DNA from 2 places in the Bradyrhizobium sp. ORS 278 genome. Region 1 is predicted to be linked to the other one. Evidence: predicted binding sites of a transcription regulator. Region 1 holds the regulator's gene; the other holds the start of a gene.
What was found. The regulator PhoB, encoded in region 1, activates phosphate uptake and scavenging genes when phosphate is short. The targets are predictions, from matches to a motif close to TGTCATNNANCTGTCAT.
Positions count from the first base shown of each region.

Region 2: the regulator PhoB is predicted to act here: its motif matches at 1,976-1,992, upstream of BRADO_RS01220 (alkaline phosphatase).

Region 1 is NC_009445.1:1,794,648-1,797,939, reverse strand. It holds gene BRADO_RS07905 (trypsin-like serine protease) at 115-1,431, opposite strand; gene phoB (phosphate regulon transcriptional regulator PhoB) at 1,518-2,225, opposite strand; gene phoU (phosphate signaling complex protein PhoU) at 2,242-2,958, opposite strand; gene pstB (phosphate ABC transporter ATP-binding protein PstB) at 2,989-3,292, opposite strand, start outside.
Region 2 is NC_009445.1:270,530-273,821, forward strand. It holds gene BRADO_RS01210 (4a-hydroxytetrahydrobiopterin dehydratase) at 1-221, opposite strand, end outside; gene BRADO_RS01215 (TAXI family TRAP transporter solute-binding subunit) at 591-1,937, shown strand; gene BRADO_RS01220 (alkaline phosphatase) at 2,060-3,292, shown strand, end outside.

The sequences.
Region 1 (3,292 bases):
CCCCCCCGGGGTCCGCGCGGCCGAGGTTCACCGCATTCCCTTGGCAATCCGCTATCCGGTCACGCACAAACATTGACCAGCCCATGTCCAACTCTTTCCCTCCCCGCCCTCCTCTCACCGCGCCGAGGCGCTCTGCGCCGCGATCTCGCGCCGCACGGTCGCCTCGAACTGGCTTGCAGGCGCGGCGAACATCAGCCTCGTCTCTTCGTGGAACGCCGAGAAGATGCCGACCACGACCGGTTCGCCGTTGATCTCGGCGAGAATCGGGGAGCCCGAATAGCCGAAATTGGCGAGGCAATGGACGGTCAGCAGCTTCGCATCCTTGGTCATGCCGGCGCTGCAATTGCGCTGGCCGGTCGGCGAATAGCGCCGCTCCTGGCCGTAGCCGATCTCGGAGATCGTGCCCGCCTGGGTCGCGGCCGCAAGCTCGTCGCGGCTCACGGCCCTTACCGCCACCGGCCTGGACGGCAGCGCATCCTTCAGGATGATCAGCGCCCAATCCGCCGGCGAACGGTCGGCCGACCATTGGTCGTGCTGAGTCGGGATGAAGTCCGGCGCGACAATCAGCTTGTCGGCGACTGAGGAGGCGGCGGGGGTGCCTTTGTTCAGGCCCGCCAGAAAATGGACATTGCCCGGACTCACCTGAGCCAGACCGTTGAAGACGCAGTGCGCCGCCGTCAGCACGACGCGGGGAGCCACCAAGGTGCCGGTACACGAGCCTCCCGTGCTGTATTGCGCCTGGGTCACGACACCGATCGACGATGCCGGCCAGGAGGTGGGATCGACGACATCACCGAAGTGCCGGTCGAGGCCGAGCAGCTGCTCGGGGCGCGGATTGGCAATGCCGGCATCCGCCGCTTCCGGCTTCGGCCTCCACGCCGCGATGATCTGCTCGGCCTGACGCCGCTGTGCGTCGCTAAGCTTGATACGCTGGATCTCGCGGCCGGCCGACCTTACGCCGTTGCGGCCGGCCATCACCAGCCAGGCATAACCCTGCACGACATCCTGGGACATGACCCGGCCGTCGAGCATCATCAGGCCGAGCATGTATTGCGATTGGGCGAAGCCTTGGGCGGCGGCGCGGTTGAACCAGCGCGCGGCTTCGCCGTGATCGCGAGCGGCGCCTTCGCCGTTGAAATAGGCGATGCCCAGATAATGCTGGGCGATGGCGAGCCCCTGATCGGCGGCCTTGCGGTACCAGACCAGCGCCTCCGTCTGGTTGCGCGCGACGCCGACGCCGAAGGCCTGCATGAAGCCGACATCGAATTGTGCCCGCGCGTCGCCCTTGACGGCGAGCGGCTGGAGCCTTCGCAACGCCACCGCGGGCTGTCCATTCGCCGCCGCGGCGACGGCCTCCTCGAGCTCGGCGGCCGCGGCGCTAGTCGCAGCCGCGAGCAACAACGTCAAAAAGATGGCGAGCGTCTTGATCATTGTGTCTGCCGAGGCCCGACCATGATGATGGGAACGCCATCACACATGATCAAGACGGCAGCGGCGTGACCGCGCAGACCGCGCGATCAGGCCTGCTCAGACTTGGCGAACCGGTCGTCGAGCGCATAGCCGGCGCCGCGGACGGTGCGGATCGGATCCTGCTCGCGGCCGGGATTGAGCAGCTTGCGCAGCCGGCCGATGTGGACGTCGACCGTGCGCTCGTCGATATAGATGTCGCGGCCCCAGACGCTGTCGAGCAGCTGCTCGCGGCTGAACACGCGGCCGGGATGCTCCAGGAAGAACTCGAGCAGGCGATATTCGGTCGGGCCGAGATCGATCGGCCGGCCCGACCGCGCCACGCGGCGCTTCTCGCGATCGAGCTCGATGTCGCCATAGGACAGCACGGTCGCCAGCCGCTCCGGGCTGGCGCGCCGCAGCAGGCCCTTCACACGCGCCAAGAGCTCCGGCACCGAGAACGGCTTGACGATGTAGTCATCGGCGCCGGTCGCAAGACCGCGCACGCGCTCGCTCTCCTCGCCGCGCGCCGTCAGCATGATGATCGGCAGCTGCTTGGTCTCGGACCGCGCCCGCAGCCGCCGGCACAGCTCGATCCCTGAGAGGCCCGGCAGCATCCAGTCGAGCACGACCAGATCGGGAATGCGCTCCTTCAGCCGCGTGTCGGCCTCGTCGCCGCGCGCCACGGTCTCGACCTCGTAGCCTTCGGCTTCGAGGTTGTAGCGCAGCAGCGTCGTCAGCGCCTCCTCGTCCTCAACCACCAGAATTCGCGCGCCCATGTCGGAATCGTCTTTCTCAGTTGCCGGGGATCGTGGTCGCAAAACTGGTCATGTCGCCCTTGGGGCGCTTGTCCATGATCTGCTGGCCCTCGATCATATAGAACACCGTCTCGGCGATGTTGGTGGCGTGATCGCCCATCCGCTCGATGTTCTTGGCGCAGAACATCAGATGGATGCAGAACGAGATGTTGCGCGGGTCTTCCATCATGTAGGTGAGGAGCTCGCGGAACAGCGAGGTGCAGATCGCGTCGACCTCCTCGTCGCCTTTCCACACCGTCATAGCCGCCGGCAAATCGTGCGCCGCATAGGCATCCAGCACCGTCTTGACCTGCGACTGAACGAGGTCGGTCATGTGCTCCAGGCCGCGGATCAGCTTCAGCGGATGAAAGTCGCTCTCCAGCGCGGCGACGCGCTTGCCGATGTTCTTGGCGAGGTCGCCGATCCGCTCCAGATCGGTGGCGACGCGCATCGCACCGACGATCTCGCGCAGGTCGACGGCCATCGGCTGGCGGCGGGCGATCGTGAGCACCGCGCGCTCCTCGATGACGCGCTGCAGCTTGTCGACCTCCGCGTCACCGGCGACCACCTTCTGGCCGAGCGCCACGTCGCGCCGCACCAGCGCGTCGACGGAATCGACGATCAGCCGTTCGGCAAGGCCGCCCATCTCCGCCACCAGGCGGGTCAGATCCTGCAGATCGCTGTCGAACGCCTTGGCGGTATGTTCACTGGCCATGATGATCTCCTGAGGGCATTGCTGTCGGCGTCAGCCGAACCGGCCGGTGATGTAATCCTGGGTCCGCCGATCGCTCGGCGAGGTGAATATCTTGCTGGTGTCGTCGAACTCGATCAACTCGCCGAGATACATGAAGGCGGTCTTGTCGGAGACGCGCGCCGCCTGCTGCATGTTATGAGTCACGATCGCGATCGTATAGTTCTCCGAGAGCTCCTGGATCAGCTCCTCGACCTTGGCGGTGGAAATCGGGTCGAGCGCCGAGCACGGCTCGTCGAACAGGATGACCTCTGGACGCACGGCGACCGTGCGGGCGATGCACAGGCGCTGCTGCTGG
Region 2 (3,292 bases), 1.5 Mb from region 1:
AGCACCACCTCGACGGTGCGGTAGACGTTCCGCCACTCCGGATGATGATCGCGCTTCTCGGCGATGAGCGCGACCCGTGTCATGAAGCCGAAGGCTTCGTTGAAATCCCGGAAGGTGAACGTCCGGCTGATCGCCTCGCGGCCGTCGAGCTCGGCCCAGCCCGAAAGATCCCGCAGGGCGCTCGCGCGCGCCTCGGCCGACAGTCGCTCCACCATTGCAATCCTCCGATTCCATCCACCGTCGTCTCGCCGGCCGACCGGACGAGCCGAAACTTACCGGTCAGTTCACGGCCCCCGACCACGCGCTGGCCGCCAGGTTAGCAGAAAACTGATCCAGATCAGAGCCTTGAGGCGATGGCCGAGTGGCTGGTCACGGTCCGGCCTCGTTCATCGCGCACACTCGGCCCCCGGTAACCATGACGCAGATGTCACTCCGGGTGGACAAGAAATTTGCTACAGTTTCGGCTTAGCGAAGGACAAGGCCGGATGGAGCCGCACGTGGCGCCGCTCCCGGGCGATCGGATCACCGGAGGATCGGACCTGGCAGACCCGCAGACCACGCCAGCGCAGCGCTCACAGATGCGCCCTGCCGTGTTCATCGTCATCGCCGGGATCCTCGCGATCATCGGCGCGCTGGCGGGTGCGTATTATTTTGCCATGCGTCCGGTGGTGCTGAAGATCGCGGTCGGTCCGCCCAACAGTGACGACCTCAAGGTCGTCCAGGCCCTGACTCAGGCGTTCTCGCAGAATCATGCCTATGTCCGGCTCCGCCCGGTGCCCTCCGAGGGAGCCGCCGAGAGTGGGCAGGCGCTGGCCGCGGGCAAGGTCGATCTCGCGATTATCCGCGGTGATCTCGAGGTGCCAAAGAACGCGCAGGCCGTCGCGACGCTGCGCAAGAACGTCGCCGTGCTGTGGGTGCCCTCGGCTGGCAAGGGCAAGGGCCGCAAGGGCGCCGCCAAGATTACCAAGATCTCGCAGCTGGCGGGCCACAAGGTCGGCATCATCGGCCGGACGCCGGCGAACGCCAATCTGCTGAAGGTGGTGCTGCACCAATATGGCGTCGACCCCGCCAAGGTCGAGATGGTGCAGTTTCCGGCCTCCGAAGCCGCGGAGGCGGTCCGCAGCCAGAAGGCCGACGTCTGGCTCGCCGCCGGTCCGGTCAACAGCAAGATCACGGCGGATGCCATCGCCGCCGCCACCAAGGATGGCGGCGTGCCGACCTTCCTGGCCATCGATTCCGCCGAGGCGATCGCGCAGAACCATCCCGAATACGAAGCGGCGGAGATCCCGGCTGGCGCGTTCGGCGGCTCGCCCGACCGTCCCGAGGACGAGATCAAGACGATCAGCTTCAACCACCATATCGTCGCGCGCAAAGGCCTCGCCGACTCCACCGTCTCGGCGTTCACGCACCAGCTGTTCTCGGTGCGCCAGCAATTGCTGTCGGAATTCCCGCTGGCGGCCAAGATCGAGACGCCCGACACCGACAAGGACGCCGCCATTCCCGCCCATCCCGGCGCAGCGGCCTTCGTCGACGGCGAGGAGAAGACCTTCCTCGACCGCTACAGCGACTACATTTGGTGGGGCCTGATGGCGCTGTCGGCGATGGGCTCCGCCGGCGCCTGGTTTGCCGGCTACCTCAAGCGAGACGAACGCACCATCAACACCTCGCTGCGCGACCGCCTGCTGGAGATGATCTCGATCGCCCGCAAGAGCGACTCGACCGATGAGCTCGATCAGCTCCAGGCCGAGGCCGACGAGATCCTGCGCAACACGCTCACCTGCTTCGAGGACGGCGCCATCGAGCATGCCGCCCTGACCGCCTTCAACATCGCGCTCGAGCAGTTCCATAATGCGGTCGCCGATCGCAAGCTCATCCTGATGAGCATGCCGGCCCATCTGCAGCGCACCGGCGCCCAATTGCGGGCGGCCGGCACCTGAGCCCGTGCAGGCGGGACCTGCACGCTGGCGCGCCCGCTTGTAATTTCAGCGTCATCAATCTTTTCTACGTCTCCTTCGTCTGGCCAGCGCGGGCTCCGCGCGCCATCGACCTGGAGATTCCCATGACCGTTCACATTCCTCGCCCGAACCTCAAACTGTCCCGCCGCCGCTTCCTGTCGACCGCCGCCGGCGCCGGCATCGCGACGCTGTCGATGCCCTATCTGAGCCGCGCCGCCGACCGGCCGCAGATCACGCATGGCGTGCAGTCCGGCGATGTCAGCATGGATGGTGGCGTGGTCTGGGCGCGCGCCGACCGGCCGTCGCAGATGCTGGTCGAGGTCGCCACCACCGAATCGTTCAAGGACGCGCGGAGCTTGCCGCCGATCGCGGCGCTGCCCGAGAGCGACTTCACCGCCAAGATGCTGGTCGACAATCTGCCGAGCGGCCAGGACATCTTCTACCGCGTCAAATTCCGCGATCTCGCGCACGTGTCCGTCGAGAGCGAGCCGGTGGTCGGCCGCTTCCGCACCGCGCCGGGCAACAAGCGCGACGTGTCGTTCGTGTGGGGCGGCGACGTCGCCGGTCAGGGCTGGGGCATCAATCCCGACGATGGCGGCATGTTCACCTTCTCGACGATGAAGAAGCATCGTCCGGACTTCTTCCTGCACTCCGGCGACACCATCTACGCCGACGGTCCGATCAAGTCGGAGGTCAAGCTGCCGGACAACAAGGTCTGGAAGAACCTCACGGTCGAGGAGAAGGCCAAGGTCGCCGAGACGCTCGACGAATTCCGCGCCGCTCACAAGTACAATTTCCTCGACGAGAACGTCCGCGGCTTCAATGCCGAGGTGCCGATCTTCGTGCAGTGGGACGATCACGAGGTGACCAACAACTGGTCGGCCTCGAAGGACCTGCCGGCGGCCTACAAGGAGCGCAACATCCAGCTGCTCGCCGCCCGCGCGGCGCGCGCCTTCCACGAGATGTATCCGATGCGCGAGAGCATCGTCGAGCCGGGCCGGGTGTATCGCACCATCAATTACGGCCCGCATCTCGACGTGTTCGTGCTCGACGAGCGCAGCTATCGCGGCGCCAACGGTGCGAACCTCGAGGACAAATACGGTCCGGCGTCGTACTTCATCGGGCCGGAGCAGATGCGCTGGCTGAAGCAGGCGCTCTTGAACTCACGCGCGACCTGGAAGGTGATCGCTTCCGACATGCCGCTCAGCCTGATCGTCTATGATGACGCCGCCAACAGACGCGGCTCCGAGGCGATCGCCCAGGGCGATGGTCCGGCGCGCGGCCGTGAGCTCGAGATCGCCGAGATCCTGCGCTTCATCAAGACGGCGCCGATCCAG